One region of the Blautia sp. AM29-29 genome, then DNA from elsewhere that is predicted to be linked to it. Evidence: predicted binding sites of a transcription regulator. Region 1 holds the regulator's gene; the other holds the start of a gene.
What was found. Region 1 encodes Rex, which represses fermentation and respiration genes when NADH is low (regulators of the CRP and FNR family bind a similar motif). Its sites were predicted from a motif close to ATTGTTAANTANTTAACAAT; they were not measured.

Region 1 (7,718 bases):
ATAAAAATCCTCCTGAAAAAACTATATAAAAATTATTCAATTTCAATATAAAAACAATAATTTACATATAGAATACGCCATGCTATACTGAAAAGCAAGTGAAAAAGAAGGGAATGAGGGAACAAATGAAACGAATTGATTTCGAACATGGAACCGTAACCGGAAACATCTTCGGGGCAGCGCTCCCGATGCTGGTTGCTCAGATTTTGAGTCTGCTGTACAATATTGTAGACCGCGTCTACATCGCGCGGATCCCGGAGGTAGGAACGGCGGCACTCGGTGCAGTCGGTCTGTGCTTTCCGCTGATCGTTATCATCACAGCATTCAGCAACTTGTTTGGAAGCGGCGGCGCTCCGCTGTTTTCGATTGAGAGTGGAAAGAATGATCAAAAAAAGGCGGAACGTATTATGAATACGTCGTATTCCATGGTATGTGTCTGTGCTGTCATACTGATGGTGATCGGCTTTTTGTTTGCTCGTCCACTGCTGTCGCTGTTCGGTGCATCGGCAGATGCGATGGTATACGCGTATCCTTATATGATGATTTATCTGATCGGAACTTTGCCGTCGATGGTGGCAACCGGCATGAACCCGTTCATCAACGCGCAGGGCTATTCGACCGTTGGCATGCTTTCCGTCACGATCGGAGCGGTCGCAAACCTGCTGCTTGACCCGCTGTTTATCTTTGTATTTGGTTTTGGTGTGCAGGGGGCTGCGATTGCAACTGTGATTTCCCAGACACTTTCCGCCGTGTTCGTTCTGTATTTCCTGACCCGGAAATCGGAACTGAAAGTGCGCTTTGTGCGGAAAGATGAAATTTCTGAGTGTGCAGGCTATGCGAAAAATATTGTCAGTCTCGGTACCGCCGGATTTATCATGCAGCTGACCAACAGCCTTGTCACGATCTGCTGCAACAATGTACTTTCTGTGACCGGCGGTGATATTTACATCTCTGTTATGACGATCGTATCGAGCGTGCGTCAGCTCGTCGAGACACCGATCTATGCAATGAATGAGGGAACTTCTCCAATTTTGAGCTATAATTACGGTGCACGCCGTCCGGCCCGCGTGCGCAAGGCGATGTGTGTCATGAGTGCGATGATCCTCGGCTATACCGCAGTGATGTGGAGCGTGATTGTTCTGGCGCCGCATGCGCTGATCGGTATTTTCAGTTCGGATGCGGTACTGACCGCAGATGCGGTTCCGGCTCTGAAGCAGTACTTTGCAGCATTCATTTTCATGGATCTGCAGTACATTGGACAGACCGTATTCAAATCTCTGAATAAAAAGAAACAGGCGATCTTTTTCTCACTGCTCCGAAAAGTCTTCATTGTTGTACCGCTCACCTATCTGATGCCGTACGTACTCCACATGGGAACGGACGGTGTATTCCTTGCCGAACCGGTATCAAACGTAATCGGCGGAAGTCTCTGCTTTATCACCATGCTGATTCTGGTTCTGCCGGAATTGAAGCGAATGGAGCAGCAGAAGTAATGTTTTTGAAAAGTTTCTGAAAAAAGGACAGGAAGATCTTTACCGAAACGGTTTTGGCAGATATCTTCCTGTTTTTTATTGCCATACATACAATATGATGCCTCGGACAATCTGATGCGCATTGGAGTCCCGGCGCTCCGCATTCTGGCAGTGGCCTATCTGCTTTCGATTCCAGGCCTGATCTATCAGGCGGCGTTGCAGGGACTTTCCCTTGGAAAAGAAAGTATGTACATATCCATGACACGCCAGGCGATTCTGCCGCTGGTGTTTGCATTTCTTCTCAAAGGATTTGGAAACCTGAATCTGATATGGGGCGCCTTTGTCCTGGCTGAGCTCTGCGGCATCCCGCTTGCAGCAGCTCTCTGGAAACGGAAAGGGGAAAAGCAGATTCAGTTTTAAGTATAGAAAAGAAAAACAAAAAGGCTGTTCTTTGCGAAAGGCAGCCTTTTTTGCATACCATAAGATAAGAATACACAGGGGCTTATGGATGAAAGAGCAGGAAAATCTGACAGGAAAAGGAATTACAGCCGCCGTGCTGGATACAGGGATTTTTCCCCATATGGATTTTGACGGCCGGATTGTAGCCTTCCGGGATCTTGTGTACGGGCGGGAGACGCCTTACGATGACAATGGACACGGAACGCATGTCTGTGGTATCCTTGGCGGAAGTGGAAGAGCGTCCGGCGGAAAATACCAGGGTGCGGCACCGGGATGCCGGTTTGTCGTAGTGAAGATTCTGGACCGAAGGGGAAATGGAAGAAAGCAGGATATCCTCGCGGCGATTGACTGGGTGTGCAAAGAGCGAATAAGACTTAATATCCGCATTTTAAATATTTCAGTGGGAACAACAGAGCAGGAAAAAACGGTGGATGATCTGCTAGTACAGGCGGTGGAGCGCGCCTGGGATGACGGGATCACTGTTGTGACAGCGGCCGGAAATCTGGGGCCCGCTCCGGGCAGTATTACGGCGCCGGGGAACAGCAGAAAAGTGATCACCGTGGGAGCGGGCGATCTGCTGGAGCCAAGAAGAGGAATCTCCGGATGCGGCCCGACACGGGACTGCGTCTGCAAACCGGATCTTGTCGCGCCTGGAAAACGTCTCATTTCCTGCGCGCCTGGAAGAAGCAGGAAGGAATATGTGGTGAAGAGCGGCACCTCGATGGCGGCACCGCGGGTGTCCGGAGCCGTGGCTTTGGCACTTGAACGGGTTCCGGATCTTACAAATGTCCAGGCGAAAATGCTGCTTTGCGAATCGGCGAGAGACCTTGGCCTTCCGCGCAACCGTCAGGGGCATGGGATGCTTCAAACAGACCGTTTTCTGTCTCTTCTGTGAGACACTGTGCGGCAGCATAAAAAAAGAAAAATGAAGGAAAACACCTCTCATCCTGCAAAAATTGTGTGAATTTATGGGAAAATGCCAAAAAATCAGGCGAATTTTGACTTGACAAGCTATAGGATACTTTATACAATAAACGGGAATAGAAAAAGGAGGCCTACTATGGAAAAAATTCAGATGACCACTCCTCTGGTAGAGATGGATGGAGATGAGATGACCAGAATTCTCTGGAAAATGATCAAAGATGAGCTGCTTCTCCCGTTTATTGACCTGAAAACGGAATATTACGATCTGGGACTGGAACACAGAAACGAGACGAACGATCAGGTAACCGTAGATTCCGCAAACGCTACCAAGAAATACGGTGTAGCAGTCAAATGTGCCACCATTACGCCGAATGCAGCGCGTATGACCGAGTACAATCTGAAAGAAATGTGGAAGAGCCCGAACGGAACGATCCGTGCCATGCTCGACGGAACCGTTTTCCGTACCCCGATTGTCGTAAAAGGCATCGAGCCGTGCGTGCGCAACTGGAAAAAACCGATCACGATTGCCCGTCATGCATACGGAGATGTCTATAAAAATGCAGAAATGCGCATTCCGGGACCGGGAAAAGCAGAGCTGGTTTATACGGCTGAGGACGGCACCGAGACAAGAGAGCTGATCCACAACTTCACCGGCGCCGGTGTCATTCAGGGCATGCACAATCTGGATAACTCCATAGAAAGCTTTGCGAGAAGCTGTTTCGAGTACGCACTGTCCACGAAACAGGATCTGTGGTTTGCAAGCAAGGATACGATTTCCAAGAAGTATGATCACCGCTTCAAGGATATCTTCCAGGAGATCTTCGATGCAGAGTACAAAGAGAAATTTGCAGAAGCAGGCATTACCTACTTCTACACTCTGATCGACGACGCCGTTGCCCGCATCATGAAAGCAGAGGGCGGCTTTATCTGGGCCTGCAAGAACTACGACGGCGATGTCATGAGCGACATGGTATCCTCCGCCTTCGGTTCCCTTGCGATGATGACTTCTGTTCTCGTATCCCCGCACGGATATTACGAGTACGAGGCTGCGCACGGAACCGTACAGCGCCACTATTACCGTCACTTAAAAGGTGAGGAGACATCCACCAACTCCGTGGCCACCATTTTTGCATGGACCGGCGCACTCAGAAAACGCGGGGAAATGGATGGAAACGCAGAACTTTCCGCATTTGCAGACCGTCTGGAAAAAGCAACGATCGCAACGATCGAGAGCGGAAAAATGACAAAAGACCTTGCGCTGATCACCACCATGGAAAATCCGACCGTATTAAACAGCCGTGATTTCATCCTGGCCATCCGCGAGGAGCTGGAGAAATAATTAAACGAAGCAAAAAAGAAAGCCGATCCGGCATTCCCGCAAAAAGGGATGCGCCGGACTGGCTTTTTCTGTTTTGAATTTTCCGGGGAAAACCAGGCCTATTCGGCAAGCTCTTCCCATTTTTCATACAGCTCTTCGAGTTCCGCGGCAATCTCTGCTTTCTCTTTGCTTAATTTCACACACTCTGCCACATTCGTTGCGACTTCCGGTTTCGACATTTCCTCATCAATTTCCGAATCGCGTGTCTCAAGCTCTTCAATTCGTTTCTCCGTCTTTTTCAGCTCGTTTTCTTTCTTGCGGAGACGTGCCTGTTCTTCTTTCTGCGCTTTCCAGTCCAGCTTTGTGGAGGAGGCTTCGGAAGGAGCCGCTGTTTCTTCCGGAGCGGCGGCATCGGCAGCAGGAGCATAGATGCGGGTCAGCTCTTCTTTTTTCTCCAGATAGTAATCGTAATTTCCGATATAGTTGACGAGTGTTTGTCCCGTCAGCTCCAGAATCCGGGTTGCAGTCTGATTGATAAAGTAACGGTCGTGGGAAACGTACAGTACCGTTCCAGTGTAATCCTTCAGCGCGTTTTCCAGAATCTCCTTTGATACGATATCGAGGTGGTTGGTCGGCTCGTCGAGGATCAGGAAGTTGGCGTTCGAGAGCATCAGCTTGGCAAGAGAAATTCGTCCGCGCTCACCGCCGCTCAAGGTATGAATCGGTTGGAAGACATCGTCGTTTGTAAACAGGAAGGCGGCCAGCACATTTCGGATTTCGGTGTTTGTCAGATACGGATACGCGTCGGAAATCTCCTGGAAAATGGTCTTTTCCATGTGGAGCACCTGATGCTCCTGATCGTAGTAACCGATCTGTACACGGCTTCCAAGTGTAAAAGAGCCGGCATCCGGGCGGATGACTTCGTTTAAGATCTTTAAGATCGTCGTTTTTCCCGTTCCGTTGTTTCCGATGATTGCGACGCGCTCCCCGCGCTTGATTTCGAAATTCAGATCCTGGAAAAGCGTCTGTCCCGGGAAGGCTTTGGAGAGGTGCTCGACGGTCAGCACATCGTTTCCGCTTGTGATGCGCGGTTCCAGACGGATCCGCATATCGGAGCGTACTTCGGTCGGCTTTTCCAGCACATCCATTTTGTCCAGCATTTTTTCACGGCTCTCGGCGCGTTTGATGGATTTCTCGCGGTTGAAAGATTTCAGCTTTGCAATGACTTCTTCCTGATGGTGGATTTCCTGCTGCTGGTTGACCCAGGCATGGTAAGCGGCTTCACGGAGCATTGCTTTTTTCTGACTGTAGGCGGTATAGTTTCCCTCAAAAGTTGTTACTTTTTTATTGTCCACTTCAACGACTTTTGTGACAACGCGGTCGAGAAAGTAACGGTCATGGGAGACGATCAGGACGGCTCCGCTGTAATTTAAAAGATACGTTTCGAGCCAGGAGATCGAGTCCATATCGAGGTGGTTGGTCGGCTCGTCGAGCAGAATGATGTCCGGTTTGGTGAGCAGCAGTTTACCAAGTGCCACGCGGGTCTTCTGACCGCCGGAGAGGGAGTCCACCTGTTTTTCAAAATCGCTCTCGGCAAAGCCAAGACCTTTTAAGACACCGACGACCTCACTACGGTACGCGTATCCGTTTTCCAGCTCAAACGTGTGGGAGAGGCGGGTGTAGGTGGAAAGAAGTTCATCCAGCTCTGCACCGGATTTTGTCTTCATATCACTTTCCATCTGACGGAGGCGTTCCTCCATATCGATCAGATTCTGTTTCGCGGTCAGCACTTCCTGGTAAATGGAAAGGTGCCCGGTCAGATCCTGATGCTGGGCGAGATAGCCCATCGTCTTTCCTTTGGAGAGGATGACCTCTCCCTCATCGGCCCTCATTTCGCCGATGATGATTTTTAACAGCGTCGATTTTCCGGCGCCGTTGATGCCGACCAGTGCGGCTTTTTCGCGTTCTTCTATATGAAAAGATGCATTTTTGATAATTTCCGTTGTCCCGAATGCTTTCGAGATATTCTGACATGCAAGAATCATGTGGTTCCTCCAGATAACATATTTCTGTATTTTGACATAATACACCATCCTTATTATAGAGAGTAATACACAAAATTTCAAGAAATCTTTGACAATTTTCTATCAACCATATATAATATGAATATATGCAGGTGTAAATAAGGAGGAATTTATCTTGGAAGAAAAAGGAATTTCGCGGGCAGTTATCAAAAGACTTCCTAGATATTATCGTTACCTGGGCGAATTGCTGGAGGACGGAGTAGAACGGATCTCTTCCGGTGAGCTGAGCGAGCGGATGAAAGTGACAGCTTCCCAGATTCGCCAGGATTTAAATAATTTCGGCGGCTTCGGCCAGCAGGGGTATGGTTATAACGTGCGGTATCTGTACAGCGAGATTGGAAAAATCTTAGGTCTGGACAGAGTCCACAATATGATTTTTGTCGGAGCCGGAAATCTGGGACAGGCGCTTGCCAATTATGCGGCCTTTGAAAGAAGCGGATTCAAAACGGTCGGTATTTTTGACGTCAACCCGGTATTAAAAGGAATCTCCGTGCGCGGAATTGAAATCCGCATGGCGGACGAGCTTCCGGAATTTATCAAGGAACACCATGTAGAGATTGCGGCTTTGACACTGCCAAAAGCAAAAGCGGTAGAGATGGCAGAGATTCTCGTGGACAACGGTGTAAAAGCAATCTGGAATTTTGCACATACCGATCTAAACTTAAAACTTCCGAAAGATGTGATCGTCGAGAACGTCCATCTTTCCGAAAGTCTGATGCGTCTCTCCTACAATCTGACCAGATATGAGGCGGAGCATCCAAAGAACAATTAAGAAACCAAAACAAAAGCAGGAGAGTCTTCGGGAAACCGGAGACTTTTTCTGTTCATTTTCCGGATAAGGCAGGAAAAGGAGGAAAAGCGATGAAACGGATTCTTACAGCAGCACAGATGAAGCAGGCAGACCGCAATGCGATCGAAACCATGGGGGTACCGTCCCTGGTACTGATGGAGCGCGCAGCGCTGTCCTGCGTGGAGGAGCTTCAAAATGGAACATGGGATACAGGAAAAGTCCTTGCTGTGTGCGGTCCCGGAAATAATGGAGGGGACGGTGCGGCAATTGCACGGATTTTAAAGACGAAAGGGGTGGATGCGGAACTGTTCTGTCTTGGAAATCCGGAAAAATACAGTGAAGGCATGAGAGCACAGAAGAAAATTGCGGAAAATTATGGGGTCCGTGAGGTTAAGAATCCGGATTTCCGGGAATATACTGTTATCATAGATGCCATCTTTGGAATTGGCGTATCCCGTCCGCTGGCAGGGGAGTACCGGAGGGCAGTGGAAGCAATCTGCGCAAGCGGTGTTCCTGTTCTTGCCGTGGACATCCCTTCGGGGATCCACACGGATACCGGAGAGGTCCTTGATGCGGCGGTGAAAGCCAGAGCCACGGTGACATTTGCCTGTGCAAAGCCAGGGCTTCTCTTTGATCCCGGAAAACGATATGCCGGAGAGGTCCTGGTCCGT
Region 2 (7,718 bases), on a different contig from region 1:
GCCGCGACAGAGGCCGCCTTGCAGACATCTACAAGAGAATGAATTACTGTCCGCTCGGTTCCGGTGCGCTGGCTGGAACGACGTATCCGTTGGACCGCGCTTACACAGCAGAGCTGCTCGGCTTTGACGGCCCGACCTTAAACAGCATGGATTCCGTATCCGACCGTGACTATGTCATTGAGCTCCTCAGTGCTCTTTCTACGATTATGATGCATCTTTCCCGCTTCTCCGAGGAGATCATCATCTGGAATACCAATGAGTACCAGTTTGTGGACATCGACGACGCATACAGCACCGGAAGCAGTATCATGCCGCAGAAAAAGAATCCGGATATCGCAGAGCTTGTTCGAGGAAAAACAGGCCGCGTTTACGCAGCTCTGATGTCAATGCTCACCACTATGAAGGGAATCCCGCTGGCGTACAACAAAGATATGCAGGAGGATAAAGAGCTGACCTTCGATGCCATCGACACCGTAAAAGGATGCCTGGCTCTGTTCAATGGCATGCTTTCTACCATGCACTTCAAAAAAGACCGCATGGAGAACAGTGCAAAGAACGGTTTCACGAATGCAACGGACGCAGCTGATTACCTTGTTGGAAAAGGCGTTCCGTTCCGCGATGCACATGGCATTGTCGGCCGTCTCGTTCTGTACTGCATTGACAAAGGAATCTCCCTTGATGATATGAAACTCGAAGAGTACAAAGCGATCAGCCCGGTCTTCGAGGATGATATTTATGATGCCATCAGCATGAAGAACTGCGTAGAACGACGCAACACGATCGGTGCGCCGGGAGCAGATGCGATGCTGGCTGTCATCGAGCAGAATAAAAAATATTTACAGGAAAATTGAAAAAACAGTTGCAATTTTGAAAAAATTGGTATAGTATGACATGAGACGCACAAATGTACGCCACAGAAGAACAAGGAGATGAAACCAATGGAGCAGAAATTGAGAGTAGGAATTTTAGGAGCAACCGGTATGGTAGGTCAGAGATTTATTTCTCTGCTGGAGAACCATCCGTGGTTTGAAGTTGTGACCCTGGCAGCAAGTCCGAGAAGTGCCGGAAAAACATACGAGGAAGCAGTCGGCGGACGCTGGAAAATGGATACTCCAATGCCGGAAGCAGTGAAAAAGCTCGTTGTGATGAATGTAAATGATGTAGAGCATGTGGCATCTACCGTAGATTTTGTATTTTCCGCTGTTGATATGTCGAAAGATGAGATCAAAGCGATTGAAGAAGCATATGCAAAGACCGAGACACCGGTTGTTTCCAACAACAGCGCACACCGCTGGACACCGGATGTTCCGATGGTAGTTCCGGAAATCAACCCGGAGCACTTCGATGTTATCGAGTTTCAGAAAAAACGTCTGGGAACCAAAAGAGGCTTTATCGCTGTAAAACCGAACTGCTCAATCCAGAGCTATGCACCGGTATTAACGGCATGGAAAGAGTTCGAGCCATATGAAGTGGTTGCAACCACATACCAGGCAATTTCCGGAGCAGGAAAAACCTTCAAAGACTGGCCGGAGATGGAAGGAAACATCATCCCGTTCATCGGCGGAGAAGAAGAGAAGAGCGAGCAGGAGCCGCTTCGTATCTGGGGTAAAATCGAGAACGGCGTGATCGTAAAAGCAACCGAGCCGAAGATCACCTGCCAGTGCATCCGTGTACCGGTATTAAACGGACATACCGCAGCTGTTTTCGTTAAGTTCCGCAAGAAACCAACGAAAGAGCAGCTCATCGAGAAACTGGAGAACTTCAAAGGCCTTCCGCAGGAGCTGAATCTGCCAAGCGCACCGAAACAGTTCATCCGTTACATGACAGAAGATAACCGTCCGCAGGTAACACTGGATGTCAACTACGAGAACGGTATGGGAATCAACGTAGGCCGTTTAAGAGAGGATTCCATCTACGACTGGAAATTCGTAGGTCTGTCCCACAACACGGTCCGCGGCGCAGCAGGCGGAGCAGTACTTTGTGCAGAGACACTGGTTGCAAAGAAGTTTATCGCTGCAAAATAATGCTTAGAATGATATAAAAAACGCCTCTGAAACGTTTTGGGTTCAGAGGCGTTTTTTGTGCATGGATCAAAAGAATATAGCATGTGTTTGAAACATCGTTCCTGCAATCTGCACGCCCAACTTTGCAGGATATCGAAAGCAGCAAAAAAGAAGCGCCATACGGGAAAATTCCCGCGGCGCTTCTTTTTTGCTCAAATAATTTTATTTACGCAAAGTTTGGCTAATCTTAGAATTTGCCAGCTTTTGCTGCCTCTTCAACAGCAACAGCTACAGCAACAGTCATACCAACCATTGGGTTGTTTCCTGCGCCGATCAGACCCATCATTTCTACGTGAGCCGGTACAGAAGAAGAACCTGCAAACTGAGCGTCAGAATGCATACGTCCCATAGTATCGGTCATACCGTAGGAAGCAGGACCTGCTGCCATGTTGTCCGGGTGAAGAGTACGTCCTGTACCACCGCCGGAAGCAACGGAGAAGTATTTTTTACCAGCTTCGATACGCTCTTTTTTGTAGGTACCTGCAACTGGATGCTGGAAACGAGTCGGGTTGGTGGAGTTTCCGGTGATGGAAACGTCAACGTTCTCTTTCCACATGATAGCAACGCCTTCACGAACGTCGTTAGCGCCGTAGCAGTTAACTTTCGCACGCGGTCCATCGGAGTATGCTTTTCTGAATACTTCTTTCAGTTCTCCGGTGTAGTAGTCATACTCAGTCTCTACATAAGTAAAGCCGTTGATACGAGCGATGATCTGAGCAGCGTCTTTTCCAAGACCGTTCAGGATAACACGCAGAGGTTTCTGACGTACTTTGTTTGCTTTTTCAGCGATACCGATAGCACCCTCAGCAGCTGCGAAGGACTCATGTCCAGCCAGGAATGCGAAGCACTCGGTGTCCTCTTCCAGAAGCATTTTACCAAGGTTACCATGGCCAAGACCAACTTTACGCTGATCTGCTACAGAACCCGGGATACAGAAGGACTGAAGTCCCTCACCGATTGCTGCAGCAGCTTCAGAAGCTTTGCGGCATCCTTTTTTGATTGCGATTGCTGCGCCTACAGTGTAAGCCCATTTTGCATTCTCGAAGCAGATTGGCTGAATGCCTTCGATCATTTTGTATACATCAAGGCCAGCAGCTTTTGTAACTTCTGCAGCTTCTTCGATGGAGTTGATTCCGTACTCAGCAAGCTTAGCCAGAATCTGTTTCTCTCTTCTTTCATATGATTCAAATAAAGCCATTTTTCTATCCTCCTAAATTATCTGATTACTCTTTTCTCGGGTCAACGATCTTAACAGCATCAGCAACACGTCCGTACTGTCCGCTTGCTTTTTCGAAAGCTGTGTTTGCATCATCGCCGGCTTTGATGAAGTCCATCATCTTTCCGAAGTTGATGAATTTGTAACCGATAATCTCATCATCTGCATCCAGAGCGATACCTGTTACATAACCGTCGGTCATCTCCAGGTAACGAGGTCCTTTTGCAAGAGTTCCGTACATGGTACCAACCTGGGAACGAAGTCCTTTACCAAGGTCTTCCAGGCCTGCGCCTACAACCAGTCCGTCCTCGGAGAATGCACTCTGGCTTCTTCCGTAAACGATCTGCAGGAAGAGCTCTCTCATAGCAGTATTGATAGCATCACACACAAGGTCAGTATTCAGTGCCTCAAGGATGGTAAGTCCTGGCAGAATCTCAGATGCCATAGCTGCAGAATGAGTCATTCCTGAACATCCGATGGTCTCAACGAGAGCTTCCTGGATAACGCCCTCTTTTACGTTCAGAGTCAGTTTGCAGGTACCCTGCTGCGGTGCGCACCAGCCAATACCGTGAGTGAATCCGGAAATGTCTTTGATTTCTTTTGCTTTTACCCATTTTGCTTCCTCCGGAATCGGAGCTGCACCGTGATGCACGCCCTGGGCAACCGGACACATCATTTCTACTTCGTGTGAATAAGTCATTGTTAAACTCCTTTCAAATATGTACTTATTTGAGCTTTTGTCTTTCGAACGGACTGTTTCCAGCCTGTTCACAGACCTATGGTTATTGTCTCACAAAATTGGTCATTCGTCCAGCATATTTTGATAAAAAATTGCAAAGACCACCGGAAAACGATAAAATTTCCGGCGGTCTTTTAAATCAATCGGTTTGGTTTTCTCTCGATAAAAGAGAATTTTTTTAATTATCAGATTTTTTTGACAATTTCTTTCGCATTCTTAAAAATATGACCTGACGGGATCACACCGCGAACACAGGAAAGTGGATAAATGTTGGAATTTCTTCCGACAACCGTTCCCGGGTTCAATACGCTGTTACAGCCGACCTCGACTTCATCGCCGAGCATCGCACCGAATTTTTTCAGTCCGGTTTCGATCTGTTCATCTGCGCCTTTGACAACAACGAGCTTCTTATCGGATTTTACATTGGAAGTAATGGAACCGGCACCCATATGGGCTTTGTATCCAAGAACAGAGTCGCCGACATAGTTGTAATGCGGAACCTGTACTTTATTAAAGAGAATGACATTTTTCAGTTCGGTGGAGTTTCCAACGACAGCGCCTTCGCCGACGATGGCGTTTCCGCGGATAAAGGCACACTGACGGATCTCAGCGCCTTTTCCAATGATGCATGGGCCGTTAATGGAAGCGGTCGGTGCGATCACGGCATCTTTTGCGATCCAGACATTTTCGCCGCGTTTTTCGTATTCTGCCGGATCGAGTGTTTCGCCGAGTTCAAGAATAAAATCTTTAATGAGCGGAAGCACTTCCCATGGATACGTTTTGCCTTCAAAGATTTTTGCGGCAATGGTCTGGGTTAAATCATAAAGTTCAGAAATGGTTGCATCTTTCATGTGTGATTCATCCTTTCTTGTTTTAGTTCCTGTTTATCTTACCACATTTCAGGAGTTCTGTGCGCCCTTTTTTCCGGCGGTGGAATAGGACTTTGCAGAGGAGTCTTCTGCAGCGGTACGTTTCCCGGTACGGGAGCGCGTGGAGGAGGCTTTTCTGTAATACGGCGCGGACGCATCAAAGCTGCTCTTTAGCTGGAACTGATTCCGCAGCTGCTTCACATTTACCGTGTGGCGTGTCACAAAGTTTTCCAGTTTTCCCATATATTCCTCGGAGGTAATGGAGCCTTCCGCTACATAGGTAAGTCCCTTTTCCCAGCTTGCCGTCAGCTCCGGATTCAGAAGCGGGCGGATCGACTGGTGTACGACGTCGTAGATCATTTCGCCAAGCTGTGTCGGGGTGATAACCTGCGTCTTTTTGTTCAGAGCAAGATATTTGATAAAGACAAGCTTTTTCAGAATCTCAGCACGCGTCGCACTTGTTCCGATGCCGCTTCCCTTAATCTGTTCGCGCAGCTCCTCGTCTTCAATGAGCTGTCCGGCATTTTCCATTGCAAGGATCATCGAACCGGAGGTGTAGCGTTTTGGCGGAGAGGTTTCTCCTTCCTTGATAGAAAGGCCGAGAAGATTCAGCTCGCTGCCTTTCTGCAGCTGGGACAGCGCTGCAAGAAAAGAGGGATCGCAAGTCGTCTCGTCCTCCTTTCTGCCCTCATCGTCCTCCTCTTTCTTACGGAAGAAAGAATACTGCATGGCTTTTAAATAGCCCTCCTGCACGAGAACGCGGAAGTTGGAGAAAAACTGCTCGCCGCCGATTTCGGTGACAAGAGCAACTTTCTGATAGACCGCCGGCGGATAGAAGATACCGAGAAAACGGCGGACAATTGTCTCATAAACTTTTGCGGAGAGTTCCGAGAGGTTCCGCAGATTGTTAAGGCCCTGTCCGGTCGGAATGATCGCATAGTGATCGGTAATCTGTTTATCGTTTGTATAGCGGGTGGAACCAATCTTTTTCCAGCTTTCACCCTGCAAAATTTCATTTGCAAGGCCGCTGCAGATACCGTACTGCTGCAGGCCGCGCAGGTTTTTGCTGATTTCCCTGGCAACGGCAGAAGAAAGCACACGGGCATCGGTTCGCGGATAGGTAACCAGCTTTTTCTCGTAAAGCTCCTGAACAACTTTCAGCGTTTCATCCGGACTGATTTTGAAAAAGCGGGCACAGTCATTTTGCAGCTCCGCAAGGTTGTAAAGCAGTGGCGCATTTTTATTTTCCTTTTTTCGCTCCATTTTCAGGACATGCGGGATCAGAGGATTCTGCATGCTTAATTCCTCGATCAGTTTCTGTGCGTCCTCTTTTTTCTGGAAGCCGTTCTCCTTATAGAGAAGCGGAGAGTTGAAGTAGCGGCTGCCTTTTACGGCGCGCCATTCCCCCTCAAAATTGCGTCCATTTAAGGAAAGACCGGCGATGACACGGTAGAATGGTGTTTTCACAAAGCTGCGGATTTCGCGCTCCCGGCGTACGACCATGCCGAGCACACATGTCATAACACGGCCGACGGAAATAGACTGATATTTAGTGCCGAGATACGATGCGACAGCGCTTCCGTATTTGAGCGAGAGAAGACGGGAAAAGTTAATGCCCATCAGGTAATCTTCTTTGGCGCGGAGATAAGCGGATGCCGAAAGATTGTCGTATTCACTTTCGTCCTTCGCTTCGCGGATACCGCGCAGGATTTCTTCTTCTGTCTGCGAGTCGATCCAGACACGCTTCTGTTTCTTGTCTTTGATACCGGCCATCTGCGCGACGAGACGATAGATGTATTCTCCCTCACGCCCGGAGTCGGTACAGACATAAATGGTTTCAATATCCTCCCGGTGGAGCAGGTTACTCACAATGGTGAACTGCTTTTTTACTTCCGGGATAATTTCATATTTGAAGTTTTCAGGCAAAAAAGGCAGGGTCTCGAGACTCCACCTTTTTAACGCAGGATCATATTTTTCCGGATAGCTCATCGTAACCAGGTGACCGACGCACCAGGTTACGACGGACTGATCCGACTCTAAGTATCCATCCCTGCGCTGCATATTCTGTTTTAACGCTTTTGCGAACTCCTGAGCAACGCTCGGTTTTTCCGCAATGTATAAAGATTTTGTCATTTATCTGCACTCATCATTCGAAGCGGCCAGGCAAGGAGCACACCGCCTCCTATTGCGTTTCCTATAGTTACAATGACCATACTTTTCAATGCGGCAGTCAGAGAAATGCCGCCTGGGACCAGAAGTGCAGCGGTAACAAAGGTGGCCATGTTGGCAACGCAGTGTTCAAAACCGGCAACAACGAATCCGGTGATGCAAAGTATAATCATGAAAAATTTGGCAACTTCATTTTTGCATTTCATGCCGCAGGCAACGGCAAGGCAGACGAAGAAGTTGCAGAGAATGGCACGGAAAAACATTTCTCCGGCAGGAATGGAAAGTTTATTTCCAATAAATCCTGCGTAATAATCGGCAGTACCGGAAGCACCTGCCAGTACGAAAATTACGGAGAGAATCAGGCATCCGACAAAGTTTCCGATGTAGCTTACCAGCCATACTTTTCCAACCTGTGCCCAGGAGACCTTTTTGTCATAGGCCCCAAATGCCATAACAAGATTGTTTCCGGTGAAAAGCTCTGCACCGATAAAAACGATCAGCAGAACCGCAATGGCAAACACAATACCGCCAAGCAGTTTTCCCCAGGCAGGATCTGTACTCTGGAACGTATTGCCTACCACGTTGGAGAAAATCATGGCAACCACGATAAAGAAACCGGCCATGACTGCACGGAGAAAGTATTTCCCCGGGTGTTCTTTCAG

Region 2: the regulator Rex is predicted to act here: its motif matches at 4,099-4,118, upstream of DW769_RS13640 (iron-sulfur cluster assembly scaffold protein).

Annotation. Positions count from the first base shown of each region.
Region 1 covers NZ_QUJD01000007.1:11,212-18,929, forward strand. Annotated here, with positions in the region: gene DW769_RS06385 (LysR family transcriptional regulator) at 1-2, opposite strand, end outside; gene DW769_RS06390 (MATE family efflux transporter) at 126-1,493, shown strand; gene DW769_RS06395 (hypothetical protein) at 1,608-1,892, shown strand; gene DW769_RS06400 (S8 family peptidase) at 1,981-2,826, shown strand; gene DW769_RS06405 (NADP-dependent isocitrate dehydrogenase) at 2,992-4,194, shown strand; gene DW769_RS06410 (ABC-F family ATP-binding cassette domain-containing protein) at 4,293-6,218, opposite strand; gene DW769_RS06415 (redox-sensing transcriptional repressor Rex) at 6,373-7,029, shown strand; gene DW769_RS06420 (NAD(P)H-hydrate dehydratase) at 7,119-7,718, shown strand, end outside.
Region 2 covers NZ_QUJD01000020.1:26,618-34,335, forward strand. Annotated here, with positions in the region: gene argH (argininosuccinate lyase) at 1-851, shown strand, start outside; gene asd (aspartate-semialdehyde dehydrogenase) at 939-2,024, shown strand; gene DW769_RS17445 (DUF6783 domain-containing protein) at 2,091-2,183, opposite strand; gene DW769_RS13635 (GGGtGRT protein) at 2,251-3,261, opposite strand; gene DW769_RS13640 (iron-sulfur cluster assembly scaffold protein) at 3,287-3,979, opposite strand; gene DW769_RS13645 (acyltransferase) at 4,204-4,869, opposite strand; gene DW769_RS13650 (DNA topoisomerase) at 4,918-7,020, opposite strand; gene DW769_RS13655 (formate/nitrite transporter family protein) at 7,017-7,718, opposite strand, start outside.